DNA from 2 places in the Pseudoalteromonas sp. S4741 genome. Region 1 is predicted to be linked to the other one. Evidence: riboswitches for the same ligand, from Rfam matches in the RefSeq annotation. Region 1 holds a riboswitch; the other holds the start of a gene.
The links. Region 1 has a riboswitch for lysine ahead of dapA (4-hydroxy-tetrahydrodipicolinate synthase). Riboswitches for the same ligand answer to the same signal wherever they lie in the genome.
Positions count from the first base shown of each region.

Region 2: it holds a riboswitch for lysine, as region 1 does, so the genes downstream of both, lysC (lysine-sensitive aspartokinase 3) here and dapA (4-hydroxy-tetrahydrodipicolinate synthase) in region 1, are expected to answer to the same signal.

Region 1 is NZ_PNCN01000031.1:52,022-62,339, forward strand. Features, by position in the region: gene CWC30_RS05505 (PLP-dependent decarboxylase) at 1-895, opposite strand, end outside; gene CWC30_RS05510 (2,3,4,5-tetrahydropyridine-2,6-dicarboxylate N-succinyltransferase) at 895-1,635, opposite strand; gene dapA (4-hydroxy-tetrahydrodipicolinate synthase) at 1,651-2,535, opposite strand; lysine riboswitch at 2,663-2,841, opposite strand; gene CWC30_RS05520 (DNA-3-methyladenine glycosylase I) at 3,030-3,728, shown strand; gene CWC30_RS05525 (protein adenylyltransferase SelO) at 3,737-5,146, shown strand; gene CWC30_RS05530 (OmpA family protein) at 5,467-6,525, shown strand; gene acnB (bifunctional aconitate hydratase 2/2-methylisocitrate dehydratase) at 6,781-9,378, shown strand; gene CWC30_RS05540 (2OG-Fe dioxygenase family protein) at 9,580-10,212, shown strand; gene CWC30_RS05545 (cysteine desulfurase-like protein) at 10,223-10,318, shown strand, end outside.
Region 2 is NZ_PNCN01000057.1:3,394-13,711, forward strand. Features, by position in the region: gene sbcB (exodeoxyribonuclease I) at 1-70, shown strand, start outside; gene CWC30_RS09195 (NAD(P)-dependent oxidoreductase) at 295-1,176, opposite strand; gene CWC30_RS09200 (glutathione peroxidase) at 1,297-1,839, shown strand; gene CWC30_RS09205 (2-hydroxyacid dehydrogenase) at 1,928-2,908, shown strand; gene CWC30_RS09210 (sodium-dependent transporter) at 3,004-4,326, opposite strand; gene CWC30_RS09215 (4'-phosphopantetheinyl transferase family protein) at 4,493-5,251, shown strand; gene lysC (lysine-sensitive aspartokinase 3) at 5,228-6,619, opposite strand; lysine riboswitch at 6,695-6,867, opposite strand; gene nhaD (sodium:proton antiporter NhaD) at 6,966-8,213, opposite strand; gene CWC30_RS09230 (MksB family condensin complex protein) at 8,410-9,681, shown strand; gene CWC30_RS09235 (condensin complex protein MksE) at 9,687-10,235, shown strand; gene CWC30_RS09240 (Mks condensin complex protein MksF) at 10,232-10,318, shown strand, end outside.

The sequences.
Region 1 (10,318 bases):
TAATGCCGCCGCTCATAATCACCTGTTGTTGGCCGTAATTTAGTTTGCGCTCAACAACAGGTGTGGCGTAGTGGCCGCATTCGCCTACAGCGTAGCGACCTAGTTCCATCCACAGCTCAGTAACCCCCGCATCGCATTTAATTTTTGCAAGCGCCTCTATGAGTGCATCCCAACTTAGAGTGGGCGTATCAAGCGTATAGGGAATACCTAAACCACCACCTAAATCCAGCACCTTGAGGTTAATATTTAAATCCTCAGCAAGTTGCCTTAACGGCGTAATCATTTGTGTCCACAGTTCAGCAAGTTTGTCGCTGCTAAGCATGTTGCCCCACTGAAAAATATGCAGACCGTCAAAATTAAGTGCACAGTAGTCACTGGTATTTAGCGCCTGCCACTCGTCGCACCCTAAGCCAAATGGAGTAAGACTATCGCCCCCTAGCGGGTTTTTATCACCCTCGGGCCAGCGTAATTGAACGCGCAGCAAAACCTGCAACTGGCACTGCTGGGCATTGGCTTGTTCGTTTAACCAACGCACCTGATTGAGACTTTCTGCCACAAAGGTGCGTACGCCACGCGCAATAAAGTGCTTAATTTGTTTAGGGCTTTTTGCAGGCCCCGTGTTGAGCACGCGTTCACTGTTAATTCCTTGAGCGAGGACTTGCTCAAGCTCGCCTTTACTTGCAACATCAAAGTTAAAACCAGCGTTATTTAAGCGTTGGATCACGCTAGATAACGGGTTCGCTTTAACTGCATACCAGAGTTTTACCTCGGTTTGTGCTACTAAACGCGTTAAATGTGTGTTTAGTGAATCAAGATCATAAACAAAAAAGGGCGTATCAAGCTCAGTTGATAGCTTATCAATAGCGCTTTTAACGGGCGTGCTCAAAAAGGTCATTAACGTAAAACCTCTTCAAGCAATAATGACGCGTCACTTTGCTCGTCACGGTATTTAACAATTAACGCACACGACATGCTTAAGCCTTGCTCACGCGCCCAATCGTTTGACGCAGGGCGAGATCCAGGGATCACAATCGCGTATTCAGGGATAGCTTCGCCTTTATCAAGCTGGCGCTCATTTACGCAGTCATAAACAGGGATGGTTGCAGATAAGCGAACACCTGGAGCAAGTACCGCGCCTTTTTTAACTACCACGCCTTCAACAATCACACAGCCTGCACCAATAAAGGCATCATCTTCAATAACCACAGGGCTGGCACCAATGGGCTCAAGTACCCCCCCTAATTGTACCGCGGCGCTTAAATGCACATTTTTACCTACTTGAGCACACGACCCTACGAGCGCGTGGCTATCTACCATAGTGCCCTCGTCAATAAATGCACCAATATTTACGTACGCAGGTGGCATAATAATAGTGCCTTTGGCAACATGTGCACCACGGCGCACACTTGAACCACCGGGTACCATGCGAACGCCTGCTGTGGCTTCAAAGCTTTGCGGCGCTAAGTTATGTTTATCAACAAAACCGCCAGAAAACTCGGTGTTTTGACCGTTTTTAAAGGCTTCTAAAATGCCTTGCTTTACTTCTACGTTAGCGTGCCATTGGCCGTTTTCGTCTTGTGTTGCTGCGCGAACTGCGCCCGTTTCTAAATTATTTAATAGTTCTAACCAGTTCATTATAAAAACCTGTATTTAATGCCAAGATAAAATGGTGTTGTTTGCCGATGAAATGTCATCGGTGTGTGTCAACTCAAGGTGTGTTAAAGGTGGGCGTAGATACGGACTGCCAATACGCCCTTGTAAATGCATTAACACTTTGACTGGGATAGGGTTGGCTACTGAGAATAAGCTATTGATAGCACTAGACCACTGGACAAAAAGATTAGGGTGTTGGCCGCTTAAACTGCGCTTTACAAACTCATGGGTTTGCACTGGCCATGCATTGGCTGCAACCGACACTAAACCTTTTGCACCTGCTTGGGCAAAATAAGGCATGAGGGCATCATCACCACTAAAAATAGCTAGTTCAGGCGCTGCTTGTCGATAGGCTTCAAATTGAGAAATACAGCCACTGGCTTCTTTCAGTGCCCATAAATTTTTATGTTGTTTGAGGTTTTCAATGGTTGCAATGGGAATGCTAACCGCACTACGTCCTGGTACGTTATAAAGCATACACGGATGAGAACTGGCATTGAGCAGGCTTTCAAACCAATGCGTTTGCCCCACTGCACCGGGTTTGGCGTACAAAGGCGAGCCAAGTAAAAAACCATGAATAGGCAGTTGGTTGCAGTAGTTAACCCATTCAAGCTGCTGCTTTAAGTTACTACCACCGACTGCGACCATTAGGGGGACACTCGGTTTTAATTGGCAGACATGCTCTACGATGGCTTGCTGCTCTTTTAGGGTCAGGGCTAACCCTTCGCCGGTGCTACCTAGCAGTAAAATGCCATTGTTAGCAGCTTCTTGTTCGGCCACTAAGGTGTTTAAGGTTGCGTAATCAACTAGGCCATTTTGATCAAATGGGGTGATCAGCGCAGTCCATAAATGGAAATTGTTAATATTGAAGTTGTTGATCATCTCTCACGAACTTACAGGGCATTCGTCGAGTTTTTGGCGGGTATTTAGGATGCCTGACTCTTTGAATGTGTTTATAATTCGAAGAGCGAATGGGCTTAAATAATAGGGCGCACGGCCTTATTATACTAAGACCAGAAGCTCTCCACCAAATATGTTATTGGTGACAGTCGCTAGGATTCAACCTAGTCGCCCGAAGTAATCTTTCACAAAAAGTGTTACCTCTCGGCGTTAATTCCCCTCACGTATGCTCATTGGAGTTTGCGCTCCTAACATACGCTACCTGAATAACGCACCTCTTCTAGCCCTTTGTACTCGCTACTTGAAAAGCCAGTTAGCAAATACAATGTAATAGGGTAAGTGCGGCGATTAAACCATTTTAGCCGTCTAGGTGTCAAGTGACTAAATTCAGATTGATTCATCCTGATTGACTGTTATTACGTATTGGCTGCTTTTCTCGTACACTAACCTCACAGTAGAAGTAAGGTATTAAGCAGATGGAAAAATTTAGCGATATTTATAAGCGAGCAGTGGAGCGAAAGGGCTCTGAAAAAATGCTTAAGTTGTTACTCGCAAAACCTTTATCAACAAAGCAACTCAGCACATTAAGTGATGATGATTGGCTAGAAGAATTTACTCGCAAGGTATTTCAAAGTGGTTTTTATTGGTCGGTGATCAATAGTAAATGGGCAGGATTTAGAGAGGTTTTTTGGGATTTTAATGTTGAAAAGTTACTGATGATGCCACCGGATATGCTTGAGCAAAAAGCCAGTGATGAGCGGATTGTACGCAACTATAAAAAAGTAAAAACTATTACTGAAAATGCATATATGATCCACGAAGTTGCGCAACAGCATGGTAGTTTTAGTCAGTTTATAGCTAATTGGCCAAGTGAAGATATTATTGGTTTGTGGGCATATTTGAAAAAACAGGGTGCGCGTTTAGGGGGCAATACCGGTCCTTATGCTTTGCGTGCATTAGGGAAAGACACCTTTTTATTATCCCGAGACGTAGAGAGCTATTTACGTGCGCACAAAATTATAGATGGCGGCTTACAAACCAAAAAATCATTAAATGCCGCGCAAGCTTTTTTTAATGAACTGCAGCAGCAAAGCGGTTTAAGTATGCAAGAGCTAAGCTTAATTGTCGCTTATGGTGTCGGCGACAATCGCGTAGGAATAAGCCAACAACAATAGGATTAATCATGAAATTAGTGCCAAGGTATACCAATATTGGTGACGGCTTTGCTATTAGCGATCATCCGGCTAAAGTGGCAGCGCCACAGTTATTGTTATGGAATGAGCCCCTAGCTAAGCAATTTAATATACAGGTGAGTGCCGATTCACGAGCAAATATATTCAGCGGTAATGAACCCCAAGCGATTTCTGCAGTGGCACTGGGATATTCTGGTCATCAGTTTGGTCACTTTTCACCGCGACTAGGGGATGGTAGGGCGCATTTGCTCGGTGCGATTAGCGATGATAAAAATCAGCTTTGGGATCTTCAATTAAAAGGCGCTGGTGCTACGCCATTTTCGCGCGGAGGCGATGGCCGCTGTGCATTAGGTCCAGCTATTCGTGAGTACGTAATGAGCGAAGCTATGCACGCGCTTGGCATTCCAACAACGCGTTGTTTAGCCGTGGTTGGCAGTGGCGAAACCGTTTATCGCAACCCACCTCAACCAGGTGCTATTGTAACCCGACTCGCCAGCAGTCATATACGGGTGGGCTCGTTTCAATATTTAGCCACTCAAGGTGACGTTACTAGCCTAAAAAACTTAGCCGACTTAGCCATTCAAAGACACTATCCCGAGATTAACAGCACTGGTGCTCAGCGTTATTTAGATTTTTTAGCTGCAGTGATCGCCAACCAAGTCAAATTAGTCGTAAGTTGGATGAGGGTGGGGTTTATTCATGGTGTTATGAACACCGATAACACCTTAATTAGTGGTGAAACCATAGATTACGGCCCATGTGCCATGATGAACCTGTTTGATTTTGATACCGTGTTTAGCTCTATTGATAAACAAGGGCGTTATGCGTTTGGTAATCAGCCAAACATGGCAAGTTGGAACTGTGCCCGCTTAGCAGAGAGTCTAATGGCGCTGATCAGTGATGATGACGAGCAAGCGGTGGCATTGATGACGCCTTTAATTGAGGGCTTTTCAACGCAATTTAACCAACAATTTAGCGCTATGTGGACGCAAAAGTTAGGGTTAACAGTCGCGGATGATAAAGATAATAAGTTGGTGGGAGAGTTACTAGGGTTATTAAAACAACACCAGCTTGATTATACCAATACTTTTAATGCGTTAACTGAATCGTTAACTGGACAAGCGCAAATACCATCAGCACTCGTATCGTGGGCACAGCAATGGCAAACACGAACTAACGAGCATAGTTATAATATAATGCGACAGGCAAATCCAAGTGTGATTCCCCGTAATCATATTATTGAAGATATTATTACTCAGTACACTACGCATGGGGATAGTGAGCTACTCAGTCGTTTTAGCAAAGTGATGTCGAGCCCTTACACAAGCAATATGCAAGCTACAGAGTTTCAACAGCCGCCTGAAGATGATAAGAATTATCGTACTTTTTGTGGTACTTAAGTATTGTTTGTTGCATCTTAAAATGAATATAAAAGGTCATTTTTTACTCCTGCAATGTTCATTCATAGAGTAAACTATGAACGAGTGATACCATAACTCCATAAAGGCCAGTAATCGTGTGGGGTTTAAAGCGATTGTTTGCTTTTTGAGCTAGCCTGTGTTCATCGACATTTTTTATGAGCTAGTTTTATTATCCTAGATATTGAAAAAATATATTTGCGTTAAGCATTGATTAACAAAGACTCAGTTACTATATAAGTAAGTTAGAAGAGCTAGCAATGCTTAGCTATATTTTTAGTTGTTAAAATGGGAAGAAAACAATGAAATTAAAATCACTTACAATGGCTATTGCGTTAGCTGCAACTAGCGCATCTACTTTCGCAGCCGAGCAAGAAGGCTTTTACATCGGTGCATTCGGCGATTATTACGATGCTTCGTGGAAAAACATGCGTGAGCAAGCTGGCCTTGACGTTAATGAGTCAACAGGCTGGGGTGCTGAATTAGGCTACCGCTTTAATGATTACTGGAGTGCGCGTTTAGAGTACGCAGACCTAGACTTTAATGCTCACGACAAAGTATTGAACAACCGCAACGATATTGACGGCGAACGTTATGGTATCGATGCACTTTACCACTTTGGTGGCGGTCCTTTCTACGGTTTATTTGGTCTGAAAGATATTGATGTTGTTGATGACAACACGTTTTTAAACGCAGGTGTAGGTTACCGACACTTTGTTACAGACAACTTTTTTGTTAATGCTGAAACCAGTGTTTACCAAGGTTTAGATAAAGGCTACACAGATGTTGGCGCTAAATTAGGTATAAACTACTTCTTTGGTCAAAAATCGGCGCCAGTAACACCGGTTGAGCCTGCACCAGAGCCAGAAATTGTTCCTGTGCCGGTAGCACTTGCTGATACAGATAAAGACAGCATCCCTGATGTAGATGATAAATGTGCCAATACACCTATGACAGATGCTGTTGGTAGCGATGGTTGTACACTTTATGAAGATACTGAAGTAACAGTAAGCTTGTTAGTAACATTCCCTAACAATGATTCTTCAGTTTCGCAGCAGTACTTAAATGATATTGACGAAGTAGCGACTTTCTTAAAAGAGTACCCAGATACAACAGTGCTTCTTGAAGGTCATACGTCTGCAGTAGGTAAAGCGTCTTACAATAAATGGTTATCTAAAAAACGTGCTGATGCAGTAGCTAAAAAGCTAATTGCTGATGGTATTGCAGAAGATCGCATTACAGCGGTAGGTTTAGGTGAAGAACGCCTTAAAAATGAAGCGAATACGGCAAAAGCGCATGCTGAAAATCGCCGCGTTGAAGCACACGTAAAATCTATTAAACGTGTAAAAGTATTACGTTAATAGTCTCATTATTGAGTAAAAACCCAGCTTAGGCTGGGTTTTTTTATGGCTGCTTAATAGGTATTCATGGGAGTTGGTTTTACTTTGTTCACTATTCATATTATTAATAATCGGTATAACTAGTTGCATAACTGGATGGATTTTAATCTATGCACAAAAGCTTTATAATCGGCAGATAGAATACTATAAGTATTGGGTTATGGTGTGTTTAGTAAACACCACCGAATACTTTAACGTCACCAAGAGGGCAATACTGTGCTACAAGAATATCGTAAACACGTAGAAGAACGTGCCGCGTTAGGTATCGTACCAGCGCCATTAGACGCTCAGCAGACGGCTGATCTTATTGAGCTAATTAAAACGCCACCGGCAGGTGAAGAAGAGTTCATCCTAGAACTACTGATTAACCGCGTACCACCAGGTGTTGATGATGCAGCCTACATTAAAGCAGGCTTTTTAGCGGCTGTTGCTAAAGGTGAAGCTGTTTCTCCGTTGATTTCTAAAGAAAAAGCAGCTGAGTTACTAGGTACTATGCTCGGTGGCTACAATATTGCACCAATGGTTGAACTACTTGATGACGAAGCGTTAGCGCCAATTGTAGTAAAAGGCCTTTCGAACACATTATTAATGTTTGATGCGTTCTACGATGTAGAAGAAAAAGCAAAAGCAGGTAATGCATACGCCAAGCAAATTATAGAGTCTTGGGCTGCTGCAGAATGGTTTGTCAATAAGCCAGCCGTTGCTGAAAAAATCTCTGTGACGGTATTTAAAGTCACTGGCGAGACAAACACAGATGATTTATCACCAGCACCAGATGCATGGTCACGTCCTGATATTCCGCTTCATGCATTAGCCATGCTTAAAAATGAGCGTGATGGTATTAACCCTGACAAAGACGGTGAAGTAGGTCCAATCACTCAGCTTGAAGAATTAAAAACTAAAGGCTTACCACTTGCTTACGTAGGTGACGTTGTTGGTACAGGCTCTTCGCGTAAGTCTGCAACAAACTCTGTGCTTTGGTTTATGGGTGATGATATCCCATTCGTACCAAACAAGCGCGTGGGTGGTGTATGTTTAGGTAACAAGATTGCGCCTATTTTCTTCAACACAATGGAGGACTCGGGTGCGTTACCAATCGAGTTAAATGTTGATGAATTCAACATGGGTGACCAAATTGATATTTACCCATACGAAGGTGTAGTTAAGCGCCACGGTACTGATGATGTGATCTCTACATTTGAACTTAAATCAGAGGTAATTTTAGACGAAGTTCGTGCTGGTGGTCGTATTCCATTGATCATTGGTCGTGGTCTTACAGACAAAGCGCGTACATCATTAGGTTTAGGCGCAACTGACGTATTTAAAGTACCAGCAGTGACTGAAGTATCAGACAAAGGCTTTACGCTTGCGCAAAAAATGGTTGGTAAAGCATGTAACGTTGCCGGTATTCGCCCAGGCCAATACTGTGAACCTAAAATGACCACGGTTGGCTCGCAAGATACAACAGGTCCTATGACGCGTGATGAGCTTAAAGACTTAGCCTGTTTAGGTTTCTCTGCAGATTTAACAATGCAGTCTTTTTGTCATACATCGGCTTACCCTAAGCCAATCGATGTAAACACGCACCATACGCTTCCTGATTTTATTATGAATCGTGGCGGTGTATCGCTTCGCCCTGGTGATGGTGTAATTCACTCATGGTTAAACCGTATGTTATTACCAGATACCGTAGGTACGGGTGGTGATTCACATACACGTTTCCCATTAGGTATTTCATTCCCAGCAGGTTCGGGGGCGGTAGCGTTTGCAGCTGCAACGGGTGTAATGCCACTAGATATGCCTGAATCAATTTTGGTTCGCTTTAAAGGTGAAATGCAACCGGGTATCACTTTACGTGATCTTGTACATGCTATCCCTTACTTCGGTATCAAAGAAGGCCTATTAACGGTTGAGAAAAAAGGTAAAATTAACGAATTCTCTGGTCGCATACTAGAAATCGAAGGGGTTGAGCACTTAACGGTTGAGCAAGCGTTTGAGCTATCAGATGCATCAGCAGAGCGTTCAGCTGCTGGCTGTACTGTTAAACTTTCTAAAGAGTCTATCAGCGAATACCTTGAGTCTAATATTGTTATGCTTAAGTGGATGATTTCTGAAGGTTACGGCGATGTACGTACGATTGAACGTCGTGTTACTGCAATGCAAGACTGGTTAGCAAACCCAGAACTAATGGAAGCTGATAAAGACGCAGAGTACAAACACGTACTTGAAATCGACCTTGCTGAGATTAAAGAGCCAGTACTGTGTGCGCCAAATGACCCAGATGACGCGCGTTTACTTTCTGATGTTACTGGCGAGAAAATCGACGAAGTATTCATCGGTTCTTGTATGACTAACATTGGTCACTTCCGTGCTGCAGGTAAATTACTCGATGGCTTTAGCGGTCGTATCCCAACTCAACTTTGGGTAGCTCCACCAACGAAGATGGATAAAGACCAACTAACTGACGAAGGTTACTACGGTATCTTTGGCCGTGTTGGTGCACGCATCGAAACGCCAGGGTGTTCTCTGTGTATGGGTAACCAAGCACGTGTTGCGGACAAAGCAACGGTTGTTTCTACCTCAACACGTAACTTCCCTAACCGTTTAGGTACAGGGGCAAATGTATTCTTAGCATCAGCTGAGCTTGCTGCAGTAGCGGCAATTTTAGGTAAATTACCTACACCCGCTGAATACCAAGAATACGCAGCGAAAATCAACGCAACGGCTGCAGATACATACCGTTACTTGAACTTCCACCGTATGCCTCAGTACACTAAAAAGGCAGACAACGTAATTATTCAGCAAGCTGTATAATTTATAGAGTGTGTTTAAAAAACCCGCTTTGGCGGGTTTTTTATTGTTCAAATAAAATATTAGATAGATAATGCTTAATTCGCTGCATGATTGTATTAACTTTCGTTAAATGTCGTCATTGATATGGTTAATAAAGCAAAAAATCCTCTCTATATGCATTAAAATCCTCGGCAATATTATCATTATTATAAGCAGGATTTTATGACTACATTAAACAACCAGAACCTTCTGCAACTTCGTTTTATTAACCAAGCAAATATTGATTTGGTTAAGCCTTCTTTTGATAACCTACCTGCAAATCCGTATGCAGACGGTGAATTTCGTAAGCGTCGTTACTCGGTAATTAAATTTCAAAATGGTGAGCTAAAACTTCAAGCTGCCAAAGCGTTTGTTCAAGACGATTCTATTAATACCTTTCAGGGTAATGTTGAGCGTACTTATGAAAACTTAGAGCAGAGCTTACTTGAGTCTCAGGGTATGAAAAGCATTGTAAGTGAGTTTTGTGAGCTTACCGGCATTGATGAAGACCGTGATATTGAAATACATCAATTTAGAATGCTTGCCATTGATAGCGATACGCCTGCAGCCCCAGAAGGTGTGCATCAAGATGGGTTTGAGCATGTTTGTGTATGTGGTGTTTCACACGAAAACCTTGAGGGCGGCGAACTGCTAGTATACGAAAACAAGCAAGCTGAACCGTGTTTTAAAATGGAAATTAAAGACGGTATGTTTGCACTAATTAATGACCGTCAGGTATGGCATAACGCCACGCCAATGAACAAAATTGATGCTAACAAACCAGGTTACCTGGATTGCTTTGTACTAACTGCTTAAGAGAAATAAAATGAATTTAATGCAATTGCGCGCGCAATTTCCTGCTTTAATGCAAACCGTTGATGGTAAGTCACCAATATTTTTAGATGGCCCAGGCGGCTCTCAA
Region 2 (10,318 bases), on a different contig from region 1:
TGAACATGACGACAGTGAAAAAAATCTTACAATTTTAAAAGCGCTGTATAAATACGCGCAAAGCATGTAATTTGCTTTAGTGTATATAACCCATGAAAAACGCGACACTTTAGCAAAAAGTGTCGCGTTTTTTGTATATAGTTAGGTAAGCGAAAGTTAATCCCACAAAGAGAAGTACTAGAGGAGTAAATGAGAAAAACATAAAAACAACATTCATTTTTTATGTGTATCACTTTCTCTAAAAACGCAGCGTCTCTTAGCCTCTCTGTGAACAGTTTACTTTTACCAATTACATTACTTTTTATGCAGTGCTTCAATACGCGCTAGTAAACTTGAGGTATCGTACCTGCCGCCGCCAAGTGCCTGAACATCAGCGTAGTATTGATCGACCGTTGCAGTCATTGGCAGCGTTGCACCGTTATTTTTAGCTTCATCGAGTGCAATACCTAAATCTTTACGCATCCAATCTACAGCAAAACCAAACTCGTACTCGCCTGCCCACATTGTTTTGTAGCGGTTTTCCATTTGCCACGAACCAGCTGCGCCTTTAGAAATGGTTTCTATTACTTTTTCGCCATCAAGCCCTGCTTGTTTAGCAAAATGTAAGCCCTCAGCTAAGCCTTGCACTACACCAGCAATACAAATTTGGTTGACCATTTTACATAATTGCCCTGAGCCAACTTCCCCTAATAACTGGCTAAAACGGCTAAACGCCGCCATGATAGGTTGTGCTTTAGCAAATACCGTTTCGTTGCCACCGGCCATAACGGTTAACACCCCGTTTTCAGCACCTGCTTGACCGCCTGATACTGGCGCATCAATAAAGTCGATATGCTGTAAAGCCGCTTTTGCCGCAACTTCACGCGCTACCTCAGCAGAAGTAGTTGTGTGATCGATTAAAATCGTGTTTTTTTCCATACCAGCTAAAACGCCATCATCGCCGTATACCACTGACCGTAAGTCGTCGTCATTGCCAACACACATAAATACCATATCGGCACCACTTGCAGCTTCACGCGGAGTAGGTGCAAAACTACCGTTAAAATCTTCAACCCATTTTTGTGCTTTAGCTGCTGTGCGGTTATAAACACATACGCTGTGCCCCGCTTTTGCTAGATGCCCTGCCATTGGGTAACCCATTACGCCTAAACCTATAAATGCAATTTTAACTGACATAAAAATGACCTATTTAACTGATAACTTAGAAACATAAGCTCGATTATGTCAATCGGCCGCAAAAAAAGCGAATGAAAGTCTTTTAAAATTTCCCTCATACGGAAATTAGGTAGGTAATCTATGGATAGTATTTATCAATTTAACGCACCACTTTGTAATAACGATGATTTTTCTTTGAGTCAGCTAAAAGGAAAAGCGGTTCTTATTGTTAATACCGCCAGTAAATGTCATTTTTCTGCGCAATTATGCGCGCTAGAAAAGCTATATCAACAATACAAAAACGATGGGTTTACTATTTTAGCCTTTCCGTGTAATCAATTTGATAAAAATGAGCCATTAGAGGGAATGGCTATTAAAGACTATTATCAAAAACATTTTTCAATTAATTTTGAGGTGTTTAATAAGGTCATGGTAAATGGCCCAGATACGCATCCACTGTTTAGTTATTTAAAATCTCATACACGGGGTATTGCACAAAACCGAGCAATAAAATGGAACTTCACTAAGTTTTTAGTTAATGCACAAGGGCAGCTGGTTGCTCGCTATGCACCGCGAACTAAACCGGAGTCATTACATAATGTAATAACAAGCTGCTTAGAATCAGTGCCCGTTATAAAACCGACGACCGCTCGTTTAGGAGTCCGTTCGGCTGTATTAAAATAATCCTGTCGTAATTAAAACAACAAGAGTGAGGCATCTATAGTAAGAATAGTTTATGGTAATAAAATAATTGATTACTTGGAGCTAGTTAATGGATATTGCTTTTTTTAGTGCTCAGAAATATGAGCGCCCTTTTTTTGAGCAAAGTTTAAATGGCTTTTCTAACATCACTATTACTTATTTTGAGCAAAGTTTATCGGCGCAGACGGCAATATTAGCTAAAAACTTTGACGCTGTGTGCGTATTTGTCAACGATTCTGTTGATAAAGCGGTAATTGAGCAACTTGCCACATTGGGTGTTAGCGCTATTTTATTACGCTGTGCGGGGTTTAATAACGTTGACTTGCCCGTTGCCAAACAGCATAACTTAAGCGTATTACGCGTACCCGCCTACAGCCCTGAGGCAGTCGCGGAGCATTGTGTTGCCCTTATGCTTACCCTCAGCCGTAAAACACACAAAGCTTATAACCGCGTACGCGAAGACAATTTTGATTTAAATGGCTTACTTGGGTTTAACTTACATAACAAGACCATAGGTATTATAGGCTGCGGTAAAATAGGCCTTGCACTGTGTAACATTTTAAATGGTTTTGGCGCTAACGTTTTAGTGTGTGACCCTTTTGCAAAACCAGGCAATTACACTATTACCGATTTAAATACCCTACTTGCCCAAAGCGATATAATTTCACTGCACTGCCCGCTGAGCGAAGATACGCATCATTTAATCGATGACGTTGCATTTAATAAAATGAAAACCGGGGTCATGCTCATTAATACTTCGCGCGGTGCGCTGGTAAACAGCCAAGCGTGTATTAAAGCACTTAAATCACAAAAACTGGGGTATTTAGGGCTTGATGTGTACGAACAAGAATCAGAGCTGTTTTTTAAAAACCACAGTGAAGAAATAAATCAAGACGATATATTTTCTCGCTTAGTGAGTTTTAGAAACGTGTTAATAACAGGGCATCAAGGCTTTTTTACTCAAGAAGCTCTAACCGAAATCGCTAATATAACATTACAAAATGCAAACGAGCTTGCTCAAGGGCAAACGCTAACCAATCAAGTATTGTAATATCAAGTCATTTAAACTGTAAAAAGCGAACTTTCGGGTGACTCCCAATAGTTCGCTTTTTAAAACGGCATTTTTAAATTCGCGTTTAAAAGTTTTTAACCAAACGCTACATTTACAAATACTAAGGTCATAAGTATAGGACACACAAAGCGAATATATTGTGCAAACCAATAGTGCGGCCCACTACTTGCCTTGTGCAGCTTATTACCACGTTGCCATAGCCAGCCTACCGTTATAAAGTAAAACAGCCCCATTAACGGCAATTGGTATTGGGTAAATACCATAATCACTAAACCAAACAACCAATCAAAGTTTAAAATAATGGTACTGGCACAAATAAGCACAACAGCACTGACTGCCCATGTTGCTTTGGTTCTATCTACACTGTGGTTTTCAACCAAAAATGCCACAGGGATCTCAGTTGACGAAATAGTTGAGGTAACTGAAGCTATCGACATCAATACAAAAAATAATAAGCCAACCAATAAACCAATTTCACCCATAGTGCCAAATAGCTCAGGTAATATGGCAAAAATAAGTTGTCCCTCACCAATTAATTTACCGTTATTAAATACTTCAACGCCATTGTACTGGGCAACATAAATAGCCGGAATTATTAATAAGCCCGCCAAAAACGCCACGCTGGTATCAAGTAGCGCAACACTTGCGGTTAATTTTGGTAAGTTAGCTCCGGGTTTTAAATATGAGCCGTAAATCATCATACAGCCTACCCCAAGCGACAACGAAAAAAACGCTTGCCCCATTGCGGCAATAATTAAATCAGGGTCGAGTATTTTGCTAAAGTCAGGCACTAAATAGGCAGCAAACCCTTCGCTTGCGCCATCTAACGTTGCAATATAAATAATAAGCCCAATGAGGAGAACAAGTAAAAGCGGCATTAAACGGCGTGACCAGGTTTCTATTCCCGACTTCACCCCTTTTAAAATAATACTGGCGGTTAGAATAAGCATAAGCGGCGTAAAAATAAAATTACGTAACATAGAGTCACTATGTAAAAACTCACTCAAGCTCTGCAAGCCAAAAAAGCTACTTATAGGCTCTATAGCGTAGGAAAGCATCCAACCGGCCACAATTGAGTAAAAACTTAACATAACGATGGCACCGGCAAGGCCAATATAGCCTGCTGCGGCTCCCACTTTAGGGGCGTGATCTTGCCATGCTTGGCTTAGTGCTTTAACAGGGTTAGCTTGGGCTTTGTAACCTAAATACAGCTCGGTGTACAAAGCAGGTAACGCCAGCAAAAAAATAACGATAAAGTAAACCAGTAAAAATGCGCCGCCACCATGATTAGCAGCCTGCGTAGGAAAACCCCATATATTACCTAAGCCTACCGCTGCACCGGCTGCTGCCAATACAAAACCTAGTCGACTTTGAAAACCATCACGCACTTGTGCCATACACCTACAAATCTGTTATTATTTTAACGAATGCGAATTAAACCATATTTAAGAGCGACTGAGTAATAAAAATGTACTTAGCGCTCACAACAACTAACAACCGCTCACAAACTATCCAGCTTTGGGTAATAAATATGTAATCGGTCGTCATTTATAACGAGCAATGATGAGTGTAACTTACTTTGAAAACCAGCTAGCAGTCACGCCCGCTTTAGCAAATAACAGCCATTGCATTGCGTTGCTTAACGCGACCACCCTCAATGTGGGTGAATTTGACTTACCCCACTATTTAAGCCCTTTTGAGCTCAATGTTATTAATCGGCGTAAAAACCCACAAGCTAAACAAGAATATTTAGCCACACGTTTAGTGCTTAAATACCTAGTAAAAACCGCTTGTTCTTCTTATGCATCATTAAAGCTGTGTGATATTAGTTCTGAATTTAACCCCGATAAAAGTAAATTAGAATTACATATTAAAAATACAACAGGCGTGATCAGTTGCTGTATTTCTCATTCTCATGGTTTTGTAGGTGCAGCGTTAAATGTAGCATCAACTCAATTTGGCTTTGATATTGAAAAAATTAATTTAAAGCGCCCTTTTAATAAACTCGCTAAGCACTTTTACCACCCAGCCGAAGTGAGCTTAATAACCAATATAGATAACATAACAACTCAAGCACATCATTTTTTTAGGATTTGGACATTAAAAGAAGCGCTGGCTAAAGCCACCAGACGCCCCATTGCTCAATTATTAAGCCCTAATGTGTTTAACGAACTTAATAACACTCAGCTGACAGCTTGTAGCAATACCGTGGTTGGAGCACATAACGACATGTTTGATATTAGCGTTGTGGCAAAAAAAAGCACCGACTGGCGGTGCTCAATAATAACTATTAACGATTTACGCAGCGCAATCACTTTCTAGTAATCGACTATGAATCGCTTGAACCACAGCATCAGACTCGCTTTGCTCAACTAAAAAGCACAAGTTATGTTTACTTGCACCATGACAAATGAGTCGAATATTAAAATCACTTAATACTTTCATTAAATTCATTTCATGTTGGCGCAAAACAATTTCAGAGCCAATTAATGCCACCAGCGTTAAATTGTTTTCAACCGATACATGGCAAAATTCAGCAAGCTTATCTAAACATGCTTGATCTAGCTCTGGACGTGATGCATTAGGCGCATTATCAAGGGTAATTGCCACACTAATTTCAGAGGTGGTGACCAAATCTACCGAAATATTGCACTCACTTAAAATAGTAAATATACGCGCTAAAAAGCCACTGGCTAATAACATTTCTGGGCTTTTAAGGGTTAATAATATTTGATTTTTACGTTGCGTTACCGCACGAATACCAGGTAGCTGCGATTTTTCACGTTCAATCCACGTACCGCCAAGTTCTGGCTCTGTGCTTGAGCCAACAAACACATTAATATGGCTGCGACTGGCAGGCAAAATTGTAGCTGGGTGCAGCACTTTAGCGCCAAAGGTCGCCATTTCTGCTGCTTCATCAAAACTTAAACGCGCAATAGGAGTGGCTTTTACACACAAACGAGGATCGGTGCTAAAAATACCCACTACGTCAGTCCAAATATGCACACTTTTAGCGTTAATAGCCTCAGCAAGCAGTGCAGCACTATAATCTGAGCCACCTCGACCGAGCGTGGTCGTTAAATTGTTTGCATCGCTACCAATAAACCCTTGGGTTACAATAACGCTATCATCAAGCAGCGGAATTAAATGTGTTTTAGCGGCTTGCGCTGTGGCGCCCACATTTGGTGTTGCTTTACCAAATTGGCTATCGGTTTTAAGCACCTGGCGCACATCAAAACGAGTGGCATTTAAACCCTTTAACCTTAGTATTTGGGTAAATAAGTACGACGATAAACGCTCGCCAAAGCTAAGTAGCTCATCGAACTGCTGCTCTGTATTGAGTGTTTGTGCCGCCAACGTTTGAAATGCATCAAGCGTTTGATTAAACCCAAGGGCTAAATCATCATCTAACGACAGGTCATTTAAAATAGCCTGCTGAATCGCAAGTACACCATCAATATGCTGTTGGCGTTTAGCGGCTTCAATACCCGCTTTGCAAAGCTCCACTAAATGATTGGTCACTCCGGCACTGGCGCTTACTGCAACAATACGTACATTTTTATCGTTTACGATAATTTCGCTACAACGGCTCATCGCCTCAAAGTTAGCAACGCTGGTGCCACCAAATTTGGCAACAATGTAATCTGATTTTGTGCACTGTGAACTTTGTGGCACTGATTGGGTAGTCATTTCGTCTCCTTTCGCGGCATCCAAACCGCAATAAAACAAGAAGAACTTGGCAGGAAATAAAGATAAGAAAAATCTACTGCCAGAAGCTCTCCACCTAAATTGGTGACAGTTTTGAGGATTCAGCCCCATAAACCGAAAAACAATAGTAACGACCCATTATTTTCCTCGGCGAGTACTTCCCTCCTAAATGGTCGCAGGCTGTCGTTGCCTCACATTAAGTACCTAAGTATCGCACCTCTTCTGAATGTATTATTAACCTGTGGCTAATAAAACAAAACCGCACTAAGAGTGCGGCTTTGAAAGTTATCGTTTAGACGTCTAGCTGTCAAGTCGTTTTACACTAAAATCAAATAAAACTACCCATTAAGTAAGAGCCCGCATAACCAAAGGTGTAACACAGTAATAAATACAGCGATAAGCGAAGGTAACTTGCAAACGTCAGCTCTTTTACCTTACTCATGGCTATAATACCGGCTGCCGAGCCAATGATTAGCATAGAGCCACCTACACCGGTTGCATACGTAAACGACAACCAATGCTGTTGACTCATTACAATGTCGGCTTTTAATAACGCTGCCGTTAGTGGCACGTTATCAACACCTGCAGATAAAATACCCATTAAGTAGTTTGCGTACTCTGGCGCCATTACCGTATACAAATTAGTAAATTGGCTCAGTACCCCAACTTCTTTTAACGCACCAACAAGCAGTAACACACCCACGAAAAACAATAAGGTGTCGTACTCTATGTCGCGTATAAAATCGATCATATCTTTGTTGATGTCTTTTTTGCGCATTAAAAATTGCGCGACTAAAAACATAATAGATAAACCCAATAAAAAAGTAAGCAGAGGCGGTACACTGTATAAAACACTCAATGTAAGCGTAGCAATAACCGTAGTGAAGAAAATAACCGCAATGGTTATGTCGGTTTTTTCAATACGTTTAAATTTAGTTTTTTTAAACTCGAGTTGCTTATTCATGCCAATTGATAACAAAGTAGCGAGTAATAATACACTTAGTAACGCAGGCACAATTAACAGTAATAAATTGCTAATTGATACTTTACCATCAAGGAAAATCATAAGTGTGGTTACATCACCCGTGATAAGTGATACACCACCGGAGTTTACAGCAAATACAATAAGCGTGGCGTACTTAACTAACTTTTTGGCTTCAAGCTTTAATGACATTATAACAGCCAAGGAGATCAGTGTAGCTGTTACGTTGTCGGAAATAGATGAAAATACAAATGCAAAACACCCCACCAAAAACATTAGCTTTCGTTCGCTAATACTGGTTGGCATTATCCGGTTCACAACATTTTCGATAAGTCCTTTGGAGTTTAAATAGGCAACAAAGGTCATTGCGGCCATTAAAAACAGCCATAAGGAAGCAATTTCTAAAATATTGTGGTCTAGGAGGGTTTGAATCGTTTCGGGGCTTTGCCCATTAAGAGGAAAAATAAAGGAGATAATCCAACAAAGTGTACCAAAAAATAATGTCGTTTTTGCTTTGTTTACGTGGATCACATCCTCAATAACGATAAGCAAAAATGCAATCGCTATCAGCGTCAGGATAATCGAGGAAACCATGATATTAAACAACCTTCGGGGTTAAGTAAAAATTGAAACCATGTAAAAAATATACCCACAAACTCTATGTGCCTATATTCGGCGCGGATACTATCACTAAGCGGGTGTAAAAACTATTATTAAATCGTCGCAAAAACGAATACCATATAAGTTCGAGAAATATAAAATAACGAATACTAGGAAGTTGCAACGCCTTATGATCCCAGCTAAAAAGCTACTTAATACCCTAAATGAACACTGGGGTGTATTAGAGCTATTATTTAAGCGCTTTAAAATGGCCGACTTTAGTATTAAAGATCTTCAAAATGCCATTAAGCAAAAGCAACCCACGTGGAATAATGAGCGTATTTATAAAGAAACCAACCGGTTATTGAATCAAGAAATTATTATTCCGCTGGCTAAATCGTCACAACTGGAAATTAACCGCGCCATTGCCGACTTTGCCACCTTTTTACTGCAAGAAGAACATTTAGGCTTAGCACAAGAAATTAGTGTCTTGGTTGATGATTTGGCCCGTTTAGGTAATCGGCTATTCAATGCCGGTGAAATGGAAGATTTTGATGATTTACGCCGCTTTAGCCGTATTATGGATGATCGGGTGCGTAAAATAATCAAACTGTTTTTGCACAACGAAAACGCTATTTTAAATATTGTTGAGCAAGCCAAATCTAATAATGCGGTGCAGTCGCTACAAAAACGCTATAAAGCCGTGATAGAAGCGTTTGATGAGTATATAGAACCCATGCTGGAAATGGTGGATATTAGAGGCGACTTTCATGCCTGCTTTACCCTTATTGAGCAACAAATTAGCACCCAAATAGAACACATTGAACGCTCAGGCAAAGCGTACAACGATAAACGCATGCTTGAGCAATTGCGTACCCGCATTCTAGAAATGCACTTAGTTGGCCGGACAAGCTTACGAAAAAGTGCCGATATGCTTATGCCACTGCGTGAAGAGTTGCGCCGTAATAACCTTATTACCCGCCAAGCGGCAAAAGTTTTAGGGCTAATTCGTAAAAACGGGGTGGATAATATGCTCAGCGCCGTGCAACCCCATTTTGTAAGCGATGCGCAAAAGTATTCATTGGGTCAACAGCGTCATATTGTTGCCTATATGGCAAGCCTAGCTGAGTTTGAACACCACGAATATCAGCTACCAGAACAAAATGATGTGCCCGCGTTTGTCACGCCAAACATTCCTGACTACCACGATGTAAAAGCGCAATTTACCAAACGCTTTAAAAAGCAGCGTAAAAAACCACAGCCTTTGCTGCAATTTTTAGACGAAAGCTACCCTGAACTTGAAGCCGATGAAATGTTGTTTTTATATCAAAAGTTGGTAAGCGATAACACCCTAGAAATTAGCCAAAGCGATAAAAAAGCCCGCGTTAACATTGCAGGCCAGCACTTTTCTTTGTACCCCTTTAATTCAGAGCCTCAGGCTGATAAAGCCGAGCACGAGTAATCACCATGACACAGATAAACTTAAATGAGCTTTCTCACTTACAAGCCATTAATAAAAAATTAGTCGCGGGTTACCACATTTGCGAACAAGACACCCTAATATGGCAAGAGCTTGACCAACAAATTGAAGCTTACAGCGCCTTATTCACAGCATTAGGCCATGATTTAAAGCACGACAGTCGTGGCTTTTATTATTTTGCTAGCGATGAAAGCACCCCCAATATGGGCAAAATATCGCGCGCGATAGCGCTCACTATTTATATCTTAATCGAACACTTTGCCAACACAGGTAAAGACCCAATGCGTGCATTATTTGATGAGCCAAACGATTTAGAGCTAATGCAAACCTTGGTACAACTTAATAAACATTTATTTGATCAGCTTGAAATATTCTCGGGTTCTGATTTACGCAAAGATGTGTATTTACGCATGGTACGTTTAGGCCTTGCCCGCGAAGTGGAAGGCGGCTTTATGCTACAGGCGCCAATTCATCGCTATATTGATGCCTTAATGGAAGTAAATGAAGAAACCTTTTTAGGAGAGGACGAGGAATGAAAAACTTATACGGACTGAGTAAACTCGCCCTACTTAATACTGCAGGCTATGCAAAGTGTGTGATCCCACTTGATAAAAGTAGC